3 regions of the Aliiroseovarius sp. genome follow, and region 2 is predicted to be linked to each of the others. Evidence: riboswitches for the same ligand, from Rfam matches in the RefSeq annotation. Region 2 holds a riboswitch; each other region holds the start of a gene.

Region 1 (6,034 bases), 1.6 Mb from region 2:
ATCGTGTCCGGCCGCGGTACAGCAGGTATCGACAAGGTGGCGCCGGCCCGCAGCGCCGTTGCGACAAGGGCGGTTCCGTAGACATTCGCAAGTGGCGCGGCCAATAGGAGCGTGTCCGTGTCATCGACTCGGAAGAAGTCGTGCACCAGCCGGTCGGTCATCGCAAGGAGATTGCCAAGCGTGATGGTTACGCCCTTGGGGGCGCCGGTGGTACCGGATGTGTAGAGCAACGCGGCGATCTGGTCCGCGCTGCCTGACAGTGTCGGGGCATGGCAGGCCACGGGATCGAGGCGGGAGCTTATGTGCGCGATGGTGTCTGCGCCGGTCAAGTCGGCGAAGTCCCCGTGGTCACTGATCATCGCCGCCGCGCCGCTGGCGACGAGCAGCCCTGCCGTGGCGGCCGGTGGAGAGGACGGGTGAACGGGAACCGCAACGAACTCCGTCATCAGCGTGGCAATGAACCCGATGATGGCGTCAGCGGGGGAACGGCAAAGAAGCGCGACCCTGTCCCCCGGTTTCAGGCCAGCAACTTCAAGAGCATCAGCGACGGCCCGGGCTCGCGCGAAGGCATCAGCGCGCGATAGACGTCCGCTGGCGTCGGACAACAGGTCTGATTTACTGGTTGTGAAAAGCTCATCGGACAAAGCTATATTCCGTTCTGTAGCTATAATGGCGACCCGATGCCGCGGATCCATCACATTAGTAAACACGCTGGCACCTGAGTAAACAAGGCACTGCGGTACAACGGCTCGCACCTTTGCCCGTTTGCTCCTTCACTTGCTCGCATCGATCAGATTGCAGAGTTTTGCTGATCGCATTGCCGGCGTCGGCTTGAGCTCTCCAAGCTCAACTCATTTCTGGGATGCTGCCTGGACCATGAAGGCAGTATTCATGGGGGAACCGGCAAATGACTGCTGCGGTCCACCTAGCTGACCTTGAGGCTAATCGCAGCAAAAGACCGCTTCCCGCCCTGGGTGAAGGACGGTCACGACCGCTTTGGGCTGCCTGCGGTCATTCGCCACGATTGCCAAGAGTAGCAGCCTCGGGCCGAAACCGGTCGCAAGATCTTTCAGATCGTGCTGGTGGATGTCACCGACCCCGGCTCCGTCCATGCTGCTGCCGCTGCTGGTCGAACTGATGATCATCGCCGTGCTGCTGACCGCCCACCTGGCGCCCGTGATGTGAGGTGATTCTGTAGAAGTGACACCCCCGGTTGACCTGCCAGGCCCGCACATATCTCGAAGGCCGGACAACACCCGTTTTACGGCGTGTTTCAGCGCTGGCAGGTCCACAATGCTTGACAAACTGCCGCAGGCCGGATTTCTGTAGCGCTGATGGTTCCCGCCAGACCCAAGGTCGCGGGATGAAAAGGGAACACGGTGAGGTGTAGCCATCAGGCGCCAATTCCGTGACTGCCCCCGCAACTGTAAGCGGTGAGCGACGTCGAAGATACCACTGACCTCGAAGGGGTCGGGAAGGTCGACCAAGCTTTGACCCGCGAAGTCAGGAGACCTGCCATCCAAGTTGAAACTGACCCGGAGCGGGGCGCTCTGGAAGGAGGCTGGATGACACGTCTTTCGCGTAAGGACAAACTGGGCACCTTCGTTCTGCGCTTGATGGCAAGCGGGGGCGACCATGTCCCAAACAGATAATCACCAAGACCACACTTTGTTGGTCTGCACGACATGTGCGGGGCCAACTGCGGCGGCACGAATGCGGGCTGCGTTGACAGCGCGACTGCCAACCGGCTTCACCATCCGCCCGGTTGACTGCATGGCGGGATGCGACCACCCGGTGGCCGTCGGCTTTCAGGCGCCAGGCAAGGCCACCTATCTGTTCGGCCCCATCGCCGGGGACGAGGATATCGCGGCCATTGCGGAGTTCGCCCATCAATATGATGCGCATGAAACCGGTTGGACCTCGGCAACCGAGCGCCCGCGCGCGCTCTATGACAAGACCCTGGCCCGCCTGCCCGGGCACAAGTCGCGGGGGTGGGCGCATGCATGATTTTTTGAGTGTCGATAACCTGGAGTATTTTGCGCTGAACGGCGACCGGCTGATCAGCGATGTCTCGTTCGACCTGCCCCGCGGCGCTCGACTGGCGATTGCCGGGCCAAACGGGGCGGGCAAGACCACGCTTTTGAACCTGTTGTCGGGGATCGAGGAAATCGCCCTGGGCGACGTGACCATCGAAGGGCAGAGCCTGCGTGACATGCCGCTGGAGCAGCGGGCCCGCCGCATTGCCCTGGTCAGCCAACATTCGGCCCCGGATGGGCGGTTGAAGCTGCGGGAGTACGTGGCCTTGGGGCAAATGCCGATTTGGGCCGATCATTCTGCCACTGAACATGCCGAGGCCATGGACCGCATCCTGGGCCTGACCGGGCTTGCCGCGCTGGCCGACAAGCCGATGGACCGCTTGTCGGGTGGCGAACGTCAACGGGCGCATATCGCCCGCGCCCTGGCACAGAAGCCGCAGATCCTGTTCCTGGATGAACCGACCAACCACCTCGACCCCGATGCCAAGGGACGCATGCTGTCGCTGGTGGCCGCGCTGGGGGTGACGGTGATCATGGTGGTGCATGACCTTGTGATGATCCCGGAGTTCGCGACCCATGTCGCCCTGATGAAGGACAGCCGCCTGACCGGGTTCGGCTCGGTTACCGAGGTTCTGACCCCCCAGGCAGTCCATGACACGTTCGGCGTCAATTACCTGCTGTTGCCCCATGGCGACCGGCAGATCCCGACGCTGGATATCCGAAAAACAGAAATCCACATCTGAAGGAGTGAGTGAGGATGAAGATGTACCTGCCCGCAGCCGTGCTGCTGGGACTGGCCCAGGCCGCCTCGGCCGAGGTCACGGTGGACAATTGCGGCGCGCCGCTGGTGTTCGAAAAGACGCCCGAACGCATTGTCGTGCATGACATGAACATGACCGACATGGCCTTTGCCCTGGGTCTGCAAGACAAGATCGTCGGCCTGACCGGCATTACCGGCTGGTACAAGACCAGCCCGGATTTCGACGCCATGCGCGGTGACATCCCGGAGCTGGCGCCGAAATACCCCACGGTGGAAAACCTGGTCGCCGCCGAGCCCGACATGTTCTTTGCTGGCTGGTATTACGGCATGAAACCTGGCGGGGACGTGACCCCGGACACGCTCGCCCCCTTCGGCATCCAGACCATGGTGCTGACCGAAAGCTGCGTGCACCTGCACGAAGGCCGCCCGGTCGCCTCGATGGACCTGCTGTTTGGCGACGTGCTGCGTCTGGGCGAGGTCATGGACGTGAGCGACAAGGCCGAGATGCTGGTTTCCGGCTGGAAAGAGCAGCTGGCGGCGATCGAAGCCAAGACGGCGGATGCCGAAAAGCCGCGTGTCTTCCTGCTGGACGGCCCGGCGGACGCGCCCTTTACCTCGGGCAAGTTCGCGATCCCCGACGCGATGATCTCTGCGGCTGGGGGCACCAACGTGACCCATGACATGGACACCAGCTGGGGTCGCACCTCGTGGGAGGCCGTCGCCGCCGCCAACCCGGAGTTCCTGGTCCTGCTGGATTATCAGACCGGCAATGGCGCCGCCGACACGTTCAAGTTCCTGCAGGAACATCCGGTCATGGCCCATATTGACGCGGTCAAAAACGAGCGCTGGATCGGCCTGCGCTACGAAGAGCTGACCCCTGGCCCGGCGAATATCGACGCGATCGAAGCCATAGCGAAAGCCATGCACCCGGATCTGTTCTGAAGTGGGTCGTTTCGGCCTGATACTGATGGGAGGGGCGGCCGTTCTGGTCGCCCTGATCCTTCTGTCCGTGCTCTACGGCACGACCGCCATTCCCCTGGCCGAGGTCTTCGCCGCCATCGCCACGGGGCTTGGCTGGAGCGACGCGGACCCCACCCCGATGGGCCGCATCATCTTTGACCTGCGCCTGCCGCGCGCGCTGTTTTCCGCCATCATCGGCGCGGGGCTGGGCATTGTCGGCGTCGTACTGCAAACCACCACACGCAATGACCTGGCGGACCCGTTCCTGTTCGGCCTCTCCTCGGGGGCCGCTGCCGGCGCCGTGCTGGTCATTACCGTCACCGGCGATGTGCTGGGCATCTGGACCCTGCCGCTGGCCGCCTTCTGCGGCGGTATCGTCGCCTCAGGCATCGTGCTGGCGCTGGTGCAGCGCCTGCGCACCAGCGCACCCGAGAAACTGATCCTGGCGGGCCTCGCCGTGTCCTTCCTGTTCGCCGCCATTACCAATTACCTGATCTTCGCGGGCGATAGCCGCGCGGCCCATTCCGTGATCTTCTGGATGCTCGGCGGGCTTGGCCTGTCGCGGTGGGAGACCTTTCCCCTGGTCCTGCTGGGCCTTGGCATGATCTTCGCCTATGCGCTCTTTCGCCGCCGCTGGCTGGACGCACTTTTGGCGGGAGATGTCACGGCGACCAGCCTGGGCGTGCCTGTGCATCGTCTACGCATGATGATGTTCCTTGTTGCCGCCCTGTCCACGGCGACCTTCGTCTCGGTCGCGGGCGTGATCGGCTTCGTCGGCCTGATGGTGCCCCACCTGGCACGCGGGCTGGCCGGGCCGCTTCATACCCGCCTGGTGCCCACCGCCGCGCTGATCGGTGCGATGCTGCTGACCGCGTCGGACATCCTCTCGCGCCTGCTGCTGGCCCCGCAGGAGCTGCCGGTCGGCGTGGTCACGACCTCGCTGGGGGCGGTCTTCGTCTTTGCGCTGCTCCTGGGAAAACGCGCGCGTCACTAGCGCCCGCACCACCCCGTTGGGTTTCGCCCGCTTTGGCGCTATCACGGGGGCACTCCGGACAGTCACGAGGCTCCCATGACCCAATTCGCCACCTACCCCAGTCTTGAAGGCAAGACCGTCCTCGTCACCGGTGGCGCGTCTGGCATTGGGGCCGAGATCGTGCGCAGCTTCGCAGAACAGGGCGCGCGGGTGGGCGTTGTCGATTTCGACGTGGATACCTCCCACACCCTGCTGTCGACACTCGATGACCGCCACGCCTTCGCTCCCTGCGACCTACGCGACATTGCGGCACTGCGGGCGGCCTTCGCCGATCTGACGGCCCAGCTCGGCCCCGCCCAAGTGCTGGTCAACAACGCCGCACGGGACGATCGGCATGGGTGGCAGGATGTAACGCCGGACTATTGGGATGAACGCATGCAGACCAACCTGCGGCACATGTTTTTCGCGGCCCAGGCGGTCGCGCCCGCGATGATCGAGGCCGGTGGCGGGGCGATCATCAACATGGGCTCCAACGCTCCGAAAGAGGCGGTGGGCGGCATGGCGGCCTATACCACCGCGAAACAGGCGGTACACGGGTTGACCCGCAGCCTCGCGCGGGACCTGGGTCCGCACCGCATTCGCGTGAACACCGTCGTGCCCGGCTGGATCATGACCGAGCGGCAAAGGGCGCTGTGGGCCACGCCCGAAGCCCTGGCGAAACATCTGGACAAGCAATGCCTGCCCGATGCCATCGACCCGGTCCATGTGGCGCGCATGGTGCTGTTCCTGGCCTCGGATGACGCCGCCATGTGTACCGCCGGCGAATACCTGGTCGAAGCGGGCACCGCCTAGGCCAAACATCGGAAATCGGGGAATTTCCGCCGATTTCTGTCAAAAATGACAGTTATATATGTGACTGCCTTTACATTGGGCGGGCAGGCCCCATGTTCAGGGCATTCGACACGGCAGGGATGTTCTTATGCGCGACGACAAGCAGACACAGAGGTTGGAGTTTACCTCGGACCCCGGGGCGGGGCGCTCCAAATATGTCGCGGCAGCGCTGCTAGGGCTTGTCGTCTTGTGGATGGGCAGCGGGATCTTCTTCCCGTCCGCCCCCGAAGAGGACGCGGAAGGCGGCTCCGAGGCTGCCGCCGCAGTAGCGGTGCAGGTCCTGCCCTCAGAAGCGGCCCCTGTCACCCGCCGCTTCGTCGCCAAGGGCCAGGCCCTGCCGCATCGCGACAGTCAGGTGCGCGCGGAAACCTCGGGCAATGTGGTCGAGCTGCTCTTGGACAATGGCGCCACGGT
Region 2 (6,034 bases):
ACGTTGCAGACATCCCGGGGGCGGCGCGGCTTGTGCCGCCCTCGACTTTCCGAAAGGGTGGGCTAAATGGACATCCTGTCGATCTTTTCCTCCGTGGTGGAGGACTTTGCCGACCCGCGCAAACGTATCTTCGTCGGCTACCTCGCGCTGTCCGTCGTGCTGGCGCTGGCCTGGCTGTTTGTGCTGCGTCGCCAGTCCTTCGCCGCCGCCCTGCACAAGGTCTTCGACCGCAAGGTGCTGTTCTCCGGCTCCGCCAAGGCAGACTACAAGATCTTCGTCATCAATCGCCTGATAACCTTGGGCCTGTCGCCCATGCTGATCACGCACCTGGGCATTGCCACGGCGGTCTATCTCTACCTGCACGGGGTTGATTTCCTGAGCCGCGGGGCCTTCGCGGATACACCAACTGCCCTGGTCGTCGCGCTGTTTTCCGTCGCCATGTTCGTGGTCGATGATTTCTCGAAATACCTGGTGCACCGCTGGATGCACCGCTGGCCACTGCTCTGGGCCATTCACCAGACCCACCATTCCGCCACGACGATGACGCCGATCACCGTCTATCGCACCCACCCGCTTGAAGGCATCCTTTATGGCCTGCGCGGAGCCGTGGCGCAGGGCACGACGATTGCCACCTTCCTGTTCCTGTTCGGTGGGGACAAGGTGAACCTCTACACCGTGCTGGGCGCCAACGTGATCGTCTTTGCCTTTCACATCACCGGCTCGAACCTGCGCCACAGCCATATCTCGATCCACTATTGGCCCTGGCTGGAACGGCTGCTGATTTCACCCGCCCAGCACCAGCTGCATCATTCGGTTGCCAAGGAACATTACGACAAGAACTTCGGCGCGGCGCTGGCAGTCTGGGACTGGATGTTCGGCTCGCTGCACCTGTCGGAACCCGAGGACAAGATCACCTTCGGCCTGACCGATCACGCGCCGGGGGACGAGGCCGACCTGGTCGACATCTATCTGCGCCCGTTCCGGGATATCTTTGCCTGGGGCCGCAGGCGGCTGCGGCGGTTGGTTGGTCGCCTGGCCATCCGACGGACCTGACCGCAGCCGCTTGCGTCTGCGTCAACTGGGCTGGCGCACGGGCAGCAGGCCGGTGTCGACCAGCAGGTCGATCACCCATCTGCCATAGGCGTCGTTCCCGTGCCGCCGATCTTCATGAACATATGCCTTGGGCAGGGTCATTGCACCGGGTTCCTGATGCTCCCACGGGTTGAAACAGGCCACGTCCAGCGCACGAACGGCCTGTGCAAAGGTCGCGGTCGCGAGCTGGGCCTGGTGCAATCCCGTGAAGTTGGGCGGTGCGACGACGACCACATGCGCCCCATCCGCCGTAAGCGCACGGATCAGCGACAGGGAGCTTTCGGCCTGGTGTTCGACATAGGCCTCCAGCGCGGCGCGGCTGACTGGCAGGTCGGCCTCGCCTGGGGTCAGATCACGCGCATATTGGTGCCCCTTCCAGCGAAAGGAGCCCAGCATGCGCCCAAGGTTCATGCAGCTCAGAAGCACCGGAACACCGCTTTTGAACGGGTTGGGGGTGCCGACCCGTGCCCCAAGTTTCCCGGAGGCATCCGCCACCCATTTGCGCCGGGGGGAATGTAGGCCGGTTTGCGGTCGGTATTGCACATCCGCCTCGAACCAGGCGGTGCCCGAGAAAGTCAGGATTTCGCTGTTCAGCCCGGCGGCCTGGCAACCTGCCTGAAGCGCGCGGGTGTGGCTGTCGCCGACGATCATGACGTCAGTGGGCATTCATAGCCTCCAGAACCTGTTCCTCGCAGGCCAGCTCCAGGGCACGTTCCTCGGCCTTCAGGACGGCTTGGCGGTCCTGTGCCGCCTTGTCGGCTGCGTGGGTCAGCCGCGCGCCGCTCAGGTCGAGACCGGCAAAGAAATGCTCCATCACCAGTTGCACCCCATAGGGGGCAACACTGCGCATGTTCGGCAGGAAGAACTGGCCGCGCGTCGGAGGGCTTGCGATGATCTCGTAGGAGGGGAAATAGTCGATGCCCGCGTCCTCCTGTGCCAGATCCCCGGCCACCGCGCGCAACACCGATTTCGAATAGGTCGTCGCGACAAGCACGTGGTCCTGAGACGCCGTCGCGGTCAGGGGCACCGGCGACACGGTGAGGATCAGCTTCAACGCCGGGTTCAACGCGCGCATGCCTTCGATAGCAGCCTTCATGGAGGCCATGATCTGCGGATAGCTGTAATTGTGGAACTGATGCAGGTCGCCATCAAAGGAACCGGCCAGGGTGCCCGGGCACATCGCGTAGGGCTGGCCGGATTGGGCGTTCTCGAACCCCTCGGTCAGGCCCAGGGTGAAGACGAATACATCGGTGTCGATGATGGACCGGCGAAAGGCGCGCGCAGTCCCGCGCAGCATGGCGCGGCATTCCTCGGCGTCGTCGAACCCGTCCGGTTCGATCATGGGACGCAGGCTGTCGCGCCACCGGCCGTCCTCTTCCCACAGTTCGACCGTATCGGCGAGCTCTGGCGTGGTGGCCAGAGAGACCCAGTATTCCAGGGCGCGCGCGGTGTAGATATTCGCAGTCCGGGACGAGAAGATGCTGTAGTTGAACCGCGCTTCCAGATGTTCGGGGAAGTTGGACGGGGCGGGCTCGGCGTCCACCCAGGGCTGCCCGCGCCCCTGAAGCGCGCGGCTGATATGCTGTGCGAAACAGGACCCGTAGGTGGAAAAACGCGCATTCGCGGGCAATTGGAAGCCGGATTTGTACAGGTTTTCATACCCGTACACCCCGGGTTCAGCCACGCCGGTGCGCCAGAATGCTGTCTTCGGCTGCGCGGAGAACACCGTTGCCCCGGTGTTCCCTGAATTCTTGGTGCTCATGATCTCTGCTCGAACAGGTTCGTAATTTTTTTAACGATTCTCGTGGGAAAGAGGCCACAAGTCAAGCAAGCCCTGCTCATCGCGCCGCGCGCCCATCAAGCGTACGGGGAAAATGGGGCGTGGCACCATTCGGTCTGCGCGGCAGCTGGCCTTGGATCGGTGTGTCTGCGCATAACTCATCCGCCGAAGATCACTGGACCCGTATGGACAATGGCCGGGCACGCATCTGTGAGCCACGTAGAAAACTGCCGAGTGCCGTCATCACGACCCAAACGGTCCAACCTCGGTGCGGGACATGTACCTGACAGCCCTGCCTATCGACACCGTGCAGATGACCGCAACACCGCGGGTTGATACCCAAACTCGCAACGTGCGTTTGGAATGCGAAGGTGACACTCCATTGGGCAAGGTTAACCTGCCAGAGGGCCATGACGGCAGCCAACAGCCCCCTTGGTGGTGCCCGGCGCCTGGACCTCGGAGCAAGAACAGCTACCGTTGAACGACGCTCACAAGATGGCTGAGCGCGTCGTTGTCCTTACTTTCGACGTCCGTGGCCGGGCCAAGTTGCCCATCGGAGCCGGTTGGGCCGACAGGACCAAGGTGGGTAGAAGTTGGTCCCTGTGCCCCGCCCTATTGCCCGGCCTTCACGCCGTCCATCGCCAGGGCTTCCACGAGGCGACCGAGAACTTGTTGTCATGGGCCGCGATCAATCCCCGGTCTACCTCGGACTAGTAGGGCGCCTGATACCTGATGTTGTTCTCATCCGTCGTGCTGGCCCCCGGAAGCAGGGTGTCGGCGGCGTCATCCGCCACCGCGGCGGTCATGTAGCCGGAGAGTGCGTAGACGCCCAGGCCGGAGATGCGGACGGCATCCACCCCGTCCAGAGCGGACAGGAAGGCGGCGGCATGGATGTCGGCGGTCTTTATGGTGGGATCTTCGACGTCGCGCGGGCTGCCTGCGCTTTCCCCCGGTAAAGCTGAGGGGCAGGCCGCAGACTCCGCGCGACCTGTTGGAGCACAACCGCATCCGATACCGGTTCCAATCATCCGACCGCATCGCGCCCTGGAGCTTCGAGGCTGCAGAGTGCGCGTTCACCGCGGATATCAAAGGCTGCCTTGTAACCAGTACGCTGCCGCCTCGAACGATCTGGGCAAACAGGGGCTGGGACTGGTCCAAACGTTTCGGGACTATGTTGCCGAGGCGTTGAAGGCTGGAATATTGGTTTCGCTGCTCGAAGATCACTTGAGCGCAACCCCGGCATCGCCCCAATTTCCCGCGTGAATACCGCGCGATGATGCCGCTCCGGCCGTTCATGGAGCACCTCCGGCCCGCCACGATGGATACCTGACCATCGACCCGTGGCGTTGGGCAGGGCGTCCGGCAGCCCCGCTTGCTGCAAAGGGTCTTCTTTTCGTGGTGCAAAGGGCGCACACAATAACGTTGACCGGTTTCCAAGACTCTGCCATTTGGATTCGCAGTCCGGTTTCGGGATTCGTCCCGAAAGCAAAAGGGAATGCAGTGCGGTGCCTTGCGCACCTAGGCTGCAGCTGCCCCCGCAACTGTAAGCGGTGAGCACGGCTGAACACGCCACTGGGGTCAACCCGGGAAGGCCAGACCGTCGCTTTGACCCGCAAGTCAGGAGACCTGCCGGATATGCGCCCTTGGGAGGGGTGCTGACAATCGGCGACGGGGTGTGCGTCGGGAACATCTGCCCAAGGATGTGGGCTGTTCCTTCGTCCTGTTGCCTCACAGAAATGCGTGCCGGGGTTGGCACGACAATAGAGGGACGTAAGTTCATGAAAAAGTTGCTTTTGGCTGCAACTGCCGCGCTGACTCTGCCGATGATGGCACAGGCGCATTTCCTGCTGGAATACACCGAAGACACGATGATCGAGCGCCCGGGCGACGTGCCGGTCAAGCTGATCTTCTGGCACCCGTTCGAAGCGGGTCACGCGATGGTGCTGGAGAAGCCCGAGGAGTTCTACGTGATCCACAATGGCGAGAAAATCGACCTGATGGACACGCTGCAGGAAACCACTTTCGAGGGCCCGGAAAACTCCGCCCCGGCCTTTCTCGGTTCGGTTCCGGTCAAGCGGTCGGGGGATTACGTGGTCGTGACCGTGCCCACGCCCTATTATGAGGAATCCGAGGATATCTATATCCAGCAGATCACCAAGACCTACCTGAACCGCAACGAGCTACCGACCGACTGGGATCAGCCGCAGGGTCTGGCAACCGAAATCCTGCCGCTGAACAAGCCTTACAACATCATCGCCGGTTCGACCTTTACCGGTCGCGTTCTGAGCGAAGGCAACCCGGTGGCTGGCGCCGAGATCGAGATCGAATACATGGCCGCAACGCCCGAGATGGACGGCAACGGCGCCGCTGCGCCGACCGCCTCGCCGCTCCCCGGTGGCTCTGTTGTGGCGATCTCGGATGACAACGGCTACTTCAGCTTCGGTGTGCCCAAGGCGGGCTATTGGGGCTTTGCCGCGCTGGGCTCGGGCCCCGCAACCGAACATGAAGGCAAGGAGCTGAGCCAGGACGCCGTGATCTGGATCCGCGCCTGGGATCTGGAATAACTCCATGCACATCGTAGATGGGGCCCTGTCCAATCCTGTTGTCATCGGTGGCGCTGTCGCCGCGGCTGGTGGCATTGCGCTTGGGCTGAAATCTCTGGACCTGGACCGCATCCCCACCGCAGGGGTGCTGTCCGCCAGTTTCTTCGTGGCATCCTTGATCCACGTGCCTGTCGGGCCCTCATCGGTGCATCTGATCATGAATGGCTTGGCCGGGCTTCTGCTCGGCTGGGCCGCCTTTCCAGCGCTGTTCGTGGGGCTGCTGTTGCAGGCCGCGTTCTTTGGCTTCGGCGGGCTGACGGTTCTTGGCGTCAACACGTTGAACATCGCGTTGCCCGCAGTGCTGGCGGGAATGCTTTTCGGCAGGTTGATCGGACGCGGCAGCGAGGTGCAGGGTGCGATCTGGGGCAGTGTCGGCGGGGCCTTCGCCATTGCGGCCACGACCGGTATGGTGGCCGTGTCACTGGCGCTGTCGGGGGATGAATTCCTGCCAGCGGCCAAGCTGGTGTTCTTCGCGCATATCCCGGTCATGGCGGTTGAAGCCGTGCTGACCGGTTTCGCGGTTCTGTTGGCGCGCAAGGTCAAGCCCGAACTCTTTGCA
Region 3 (6,034 bases), 1.3 Mb from region 2:
TTGGGCGTGAAGCGCGTGCGGCGCTCATGGCGAGCCGTTTCATAACGCCCGATGACCCGGAATGGGATGCCATCATGCGGTGGCCGACACCGGAGGAAATCAAGGCGCTGAACGAAGCCGAAAAGGCCCGCGCAGGTGTCAAGACCCTGAAAGCGCTGTACAACGGCGCAGGGAGCGTGACGCTGACCTTGCAGGACGCAAAGATCAGGCTCAAGCCATGGCGCTATCGCGGGCGTTCCAGTTGGGAGGGCATTCGCGGCCATGAAGATACGGTCTTGCCGGAAGACGTGTCGGACGAAGCGTTCGGCAAGGCCATTCTGGACGCACTGGACATCAGCCGTTCAGCGTAGGTTCTGAAGGCGAGACGCCAGCCAAAGCAGACCTTGGCGCAGCTGCGGCGAAAGCTCACTAAAGTCCGCACCTTTCCAATTCATGGTTTCAGATTTGCTGCGCAATTCATCAACGGCTGCTATCCCTTTTGCAAGGCAGCGTAAAATTTTAGGCCATTGCAGAAAAACCGGCGCTGCGAGCGCGCGCAGCAAGATTTTGACACTTCCGGTGTGGGCTCCCGGCTGCCGTTCGCGGCACCTGGTACGGATGACCGTAGGCAGCCCTAAGCGGACCTTGGCGTCAGCCCAACTCTACGACGACAAAGCGGGATTTGCCGCCTTTTGCGCACGCCGCTTTCGCTCACGCAGAAAACCTTCGCACCTGCGGCACCGGGAATTTGGCAGCGCGGCGATCTTCGCCAGAGCGGTCGTTGAAATTCGGTCTGAGGCTCGAAATTTAAACCCCGCTTTCGCCGCGATTAGGATCGACCATCGTGGAGCGGACAAACCGAACCTTCGTTGGCAATCGGCCAATGCTCGCTTTCCAGCGCTGAGCCGTCGTTCAGTCGCTGTCGGCTCTCTTCTCAAAATATGTCTGTAACTATCTCTAAAGCATAATCGTCGCGGCCATAGCCGAAGGCCGAAGCTCCCAACTATTTGTAACAAAATTGGTAAGGGCGTCCCGATGCTCACCATGCTTTCAAACTTCGACTGCGACCTTACCAATTGGATTGGAACAACAGGCCAGAATGTAGCCTGCCTCGATATCGTCTTCCGAGATGCCGCCATTGTGGACCATGTGAACTTCACCAGAAGTCTTCTTAACCTTGCAGGTACCGCAAACACCGAAGGTACAGCCCGACGGGATATTCAGACCAACCGACCGTGCGGCGGCCAGAACCGTGTCGGTCTCGGCCACTTTGGCCGTTACACCGGAGCTGGCGAACAGGATTTCCGCGTTGCTGTCATCATCCGGGACAACGTCGTCCAGATCCGGCTGATCTGCTTCGGTTTCCACAGGCGCGCCAAAGCTCTCCTGATAGTAACGACCCATATCAAACCCCAGGCCGGTCAGGGCATCGCGCACCGCCTGCATAAAGGGCTCGGGTCCACAGCAATAAACCTCGCGGTCCAGGTAATCGGGAGCCATCAGGCCCAGCATCAGCTGGTTGAACTGGCCCTGATAACCGGTCCAGGGGCGGTACGGGTCAGGTTCTTCGACAACAAACTTCAGGTCCAACCCGTGCGTCCGGCTGGCCATCTGCTCCAATCGCTGGCGGAAGATGATTTCCGAAGGCCGTTTGGCACAGTTGATGAAGACAATGTCCAGATCGCGGCCTTCGTCCCACATGCAGGTCGTCATCGACATCATTGGTGTGATGCCCGAACCAGCGGAAATGAACAGGTATTTACCTGCGTCGCTTTCGGCATTGGTGAACAGCCCTGCGGGCCCGATGACCTTGATCCGCATACCGGGCTGCAGATTGTCCAGCATCCAGCGCGTGCCGATACTGTCCGGCTGCGCCTTGGCCGTGATCGTGATCGATCTGGGCCGCGACGGCGAGGACGAGATCGTGTAGGTGCGATGCACCACCCCGCCCGGCTGGCCCGGAGCCGGGATTTCCAAGGTCAGAAACTGTCCGGGAAGGTACGCGAACAAGGCGCCCGAAGGAGCCCGAAACGTAAAGCTGGCGGTATTTGGCATCTCGGGGACAACCGAGACGCATTCCAGCATTTCATTGTCCTGCCAGATGGCGGCGGCTGAGCTGAGGTCTTTCATCGCCGTCACTCCGCAGCCATGATGCCAGGGGCCAAACGATCCGCCAGCGTGGTGCAATACCAATCAACGAATTGAAGCACACCGGATTCCTGGGTCGCTGAATATGGCCCGGGGGTATAAGCGGGGCTGTTGATGCCTTGCTGATTATCCTCAACGACCCGGCGGTCTTCGTCATTGGTGGCAACCCAGACCTCGGTCAGGCGTTTCAGATCATAATCGACACCTTCCACCGCGTCCTTGTGGACCAGCCATTTCGTGGTGACCTCGGTTTCCGTTGGGCTGATCGGGGTGACGCGGAAGACAATGGAGTGATCCGCAAGGAAATGGTTCCAGGTGGTCGGGTAGTGGAATTTCAACAAAGCCCCGGCATCGGCGAATGGCGACCGGCCCAGCCAGCGCCGCACGGCGGATTTGCCGTCCATGGTATAGCTTTCCGCGCCTTCCTTCAGGGGCATCCGCGCCAGACGATACTGTCCGTCGTTATTCAGGTAGAACTGCGATGGCAGTCCTGCAGCCTCGCACCGGTCGAAATGGGCCTGCATATGGGCCGGAGTTTCGCCGCCTTCGATGCCGGTGATCGCTGGGTCATCCGGGAAGGTGCGGCACAACGCCGGGTGATTGCCGCCGCAGTGATAACATTCCCGGTTGTTCTCCCAGACCAGTTTCCAGTTGCCCATTTCGATGATCGAGCTTTCGAACGCCACCTTGGCATTGCCCAGACCGTGCGGCTCCAGATAAGGGCGCGCTATTGTGGCGAAACTGTCGAAATCGGGCGCTTCATCTGCCAGACAGATATAGACCAGCCCGGCCAGTTCACGGCAATGCATGGTCTTAAGCCCGTGTTGGCTGGGGTCGAAATCCGGCCCCATGTCGCGGGCCCACAGCAGCGAGCCGTCCAGTTCATAGGTCCATTGATGATAAGGGCAGACCAGCTTCGGGGCATGGCCTTTCGCCGCCTTGCAGATGACCGACCCGCGATGACGGCAGGTGTTGTGAAACGCCCGGATCTGATTGTCTGCTCCCCGGACGATAATCACGCGATAAGCGCCGACGTTATAGGTGACATAGCTGCCGGGCTTCTCCAATTCACAGGCCGGGATAGCAAACAGCCAGTCGCGATAGTGGATGGTTTCAAGGTCGGTCTGAAAAATCCCGGGATCGGTATAAAACGCTTGTTCCAGGGCATGTGCCGGGTTTCGGCGCGCCAACAGGTTTTGAATGGTATTCACTTCCGGCTCTCCTGCCGCGCCCCGCGGCATTGTTTGGGCAGGTGACACCGGAGAACCGTCCGGAGACGCGCGAGGATCACGTCCGAACCGGTTGCCCCCACCGCCACCCGCGGTTTGACATATCTGCGAGGCTGGTTTCCGGACTTGGAAGGGGCTTGCGCCCGGTGTCGGCACCTTCCCGGGATCCTCTTCCCAGTGGCTGATTGCCGAACCTGACCTTCGTTACCGTTGCGGGGGCAGTGCCGGAATTACACCGGCTTCCCAATTCTCCGCTGTTTCAGAATCAAACAGCGGCACCTCACAGGCACAGAATAGTTCAGCCCCGCTTAGGCGATGAAATACATGCGACAATTCCGGTTCCAAAACAGACATGGGTCTGCGCGGAGGTCGGATTTCGATCACGTCGCAACCGGGCCGTTAATCACCAGGGACTGCGAGTCGAGGTAGGCGTCGACCAGAAAATGCGCCCTCAGGTTCCGGCGCGTCAGAACATTTGACGGCTTGCCCTGATCGACGATTTTCCCGCCATTCATCAAATGGATATGATCGCAGTACCGCGCGACCAGATTGAGGTCGTGGAGTGTCATCAATACCGTTCGGCCCCGCCGCCTGACTTCGTTCAGCAGTACGAGTTGATAGTGCAGATCAAGATGGTTGGTCGGCTCGTCAAGAATGTAAATCTCTGGATCGCAGGCCAGCAGCTGGGCAAAGTAACACCGTTGCAGTTCGCCCCCCGACAGATGATCGGCAGGCTGGTTTCGCTTTTGGCTCAACCCGACCAGGTCCAAAGCGTCATCCCTGCGTCCGGTCAGCTCGTGCCCGTTCAGGCCCAGAACGGACAGGCCGATTTCGACGATGTCTGCCGGGGTCAGCCCGGCCAGCAGCCCCGAACTTTGCACCAGCGCCCCTGCTTTGCGCGCCCATTCGTGATGGGCATAGTCATCTATGCTGCGGCCGTCTGCGATGATCTCGCCTGCGCTTGGGCGCTCGGCACGGTAGATCGTGCGCAAAACGGTTGTCTTGCCGGCACCGTTCGGCCCCAGCAAACAGTGGATTTCGCCCTGCGGGATGGTCAAAGAGACGCCGCGCACATAGGGCCGACCGCCCACTTCGACCGACAGATCGCGGATTTCCAGAGCGAGATCAGACGGCACGACGCAATCCCCGCAAAATGAAGATGAAAGGCGGCGCTGCAAACAACGCCAGCAAGACACCAAGCGGCAGTTCCTGCGGTGCCAGAAGGACCCGGCACAGCAGATCAACAGCAATCAGAACAAGGGCACCCAGAACCATCGACAAAGGCAACAATACCTTGTGCCGTGCACCGACCAGCAGCCGCGCCATGTGCGGGATGATCAGACCTATAAAGCCAACAATCCCGGCCACGGAAACAGCCAGTCCAGTCAGGACAACCGTGGCAACGAATATCATCACGCGTAGACGCCCGGTTCGAATACCCAGAGCCTGAGCGCGTTCTTCACCCAGCAGTGTTGCATCCAGCGCATCCGCCCGCATCAAAAACAGGCTCGCGATCACTGCAAGCGAGAAAACCAGCATCGGAAGCTCGGACCATTCGGTGCCTGCCGCCGTGCCCATGAGCCAGCCCAGAGCGTTGCGGGTGACATGCGGATCACCAACATAGAGGAAAAAGGCCGTCACTGACTGAAACATCAGGGAAACGGCCACGCCGGCCAGTATGACAACCAGGGGATCAAGCTGGTGCCCGCGTTGCTGGGACAGGCCCAGTGTCATCAGGAACGCCACGGCGGCACCGGCGAAGGCAATCACCGGAACGCCCAGCGTTTCGGTTACTGATGTCGGCAACCAGATGATCGCTGCCACCGCTGCCGCAGAGGCACCGGAGGACAGGCCCATAAGGTAAGGGTCCGCCATCGGGTTGCGCAGCGCCGTTTGCATCAACGCTCCGACAAGAGCAAGCCCGGCCCCGATCAGCCCAACCGCCAACACCCGGGGAATCCGCCATTGCCAGACGATCAATGACAGGCCACGCGGGGCACCTTCGCTGCGGATCAGGATGGCAAAGCGATCCGACCAACTGATATCTGCGGTGCCCCAAAGAATGCCCGCAACGGCGACAAGCACCATCGCGACCATTGCCGTGGGAAACAGGACCAGAAACCGGGCTTGCATCTACTCGAGCTCAGCCAGCTGTCCGTTCAGGTTTTCGACACCATCGGCAAAGCGCATCCCCAAAAGCGTTTCAGAGAACGGCACCGTCACGAAACGCCCTTCCTTCACGGCGGTCAGTTCGGACAGGACCGGATCACTTTCCATATAGGCGCGCTTTTCGGCCGCTGACGACCAGCCCGCTTCGATCAGCAGGATCACATCCGGGTCGGCTTCGACAACACGTTCCCAGGCCAGATCGACCCAGGTGCCCTCGACATCATCGCTGATGCTGTTCAGCCCTGCAGTTTTCGCAACCAGAGCCGGACCTCCGCAGCATCCGATCGAATAGGGCGTCTCATCGCCGCTATCGTAGATAAATGCCGAGCGGCCCGCGCCTGCCGGGTCGGCCTGAACTGCATCAATACGCGCTTTGGTTTCGGCGATCAGCGCCTCTGCGCGATCTTCGACCGAGAATATCTGCCCGATGGTCCCGATATCCTTGAGGATGGGCTCAATCGTCAGCGGGACATTTTTGGGATGCGCGTCGCCGCAGGAAGCGTCAACCA

Evidence for each region. Region 2 has a riboswitch for cobalamin ahead of ACO07D_RS14940 (DUF4198 domain-containing protein). Riboswitches for the same ligand answer to the same signal wherever they lie in the genome.
Region 1: another riboswitch for cobalamin. It lies ahead of ACO07D_RS07415 (DUF1636 family protein); the one in region 2 lies ahead of ACO07D_RS14940 (DUF4198 domain-containing protein).
Region 3: another riboswitch for cobalamin. It lies ahead of ACO07D_RS08885 (aromatic ring-hydroxylating oxygenase subunit alpha); the one in region 2 lies ahead of ACO07D_RS14940 (DUF4198 domain-containing protein).

What each region holds. Positions count from the first base shown of each region.
Region 1 covers NZ_CBDDIE010000003.1:1,244,227-1,250,260, reverse strand. Annotated here, with positions in the region: gene ACO07D_RS07420 (class I adenylate-forming enzyme family protein) at 1-605, opposite strand, end outside; cobalamin riboswitch at 1,319-1,534, shown strand; gene ACO07D_RS07415 (DUF1636 family protein) at 1,636-2,007, shown strand; gene ACO07D_RS07410 (ABC transporter ATP-binding protein) at 2,000-2,779, shown strand; gene ACO07D_RS07405 (ABC transporter substrate-binding protein) at 2,794-3,738, shown strand; gene ACO07D_RS07400 (FecCD family ABC transporter permease) at 3,764-4,750, shown strand; gene ACO07D_RS07395 (SDR family NAD(P)-dependent oxidoreductase) at 4,826-5,581, shown strand; gene ACO07D_RS07390 (efflux RND transporter periplasmic adaptor subunit) at 5,709-6,034, shown strand, end outside.
Region 2 covers NZ_CBDDIE010000003.1:2,836,603-2,842,636, forward strand. Annotated here, with positions in the region: gene ACO07D_RS14920 (sterol desaturase family protein) at 67-1,053, shown strand; gene ACO07D_RS14925 (hypothetical protein) at 1,075-1,758, opposite strand; gene ACO07D_RS14930 (GSCFA domain-containing protein) at 1,748-2,854, opposite strand; gene ACO07D_RS14935 (hypothetical protein) at 3,583-3,900, opposite strand; cobalamin riboswitch at 4,319-4,520, shown strand; gene ACO07D_RS14940 (DUF4198 domain-containing protein) at 4,651-5,436, shown strand; gene cbiM (cobalt transporter CbiM) at 5,441-6,034, shown strand, end outside.
Region 3 covers NZ_CBDDIE010000003.1:1,569,378-1,575,411, reverse strand. Annotated here, with positions in the region: gene ACO07D_RS08900 (contact-dependent growth inhibition system immunity protein) at 1-350, shown strand, start outside; gene ACO07D_RS08895 (hypothetical protein) at 342-542, opposite strand; gene ACO07D_RS08890 (2Fe-2S iron-sulfur cluster-binding protein) at 1,030-2,109, opposite strand; gene ACO07D_RS08885 (aromatic ring-hydroxylating oxygenase subunit alpha) at 2,115-3,368, opposite strand; cobalamin riboswitch at 3,451-3,654, opposite strand; gene ACO07D_RS08880 (ABC transporter ATP-binding protein) at 3,737-4,492, opposite strand; gene ACO07D_RS08875 (FecCD family ABC transporter permease) at 4,482-5,453, opposite strand; gene ACO07D_RS08870 (ABC transporter substrate-binding protein) at 5,490-6,034, opposite strand, start outside.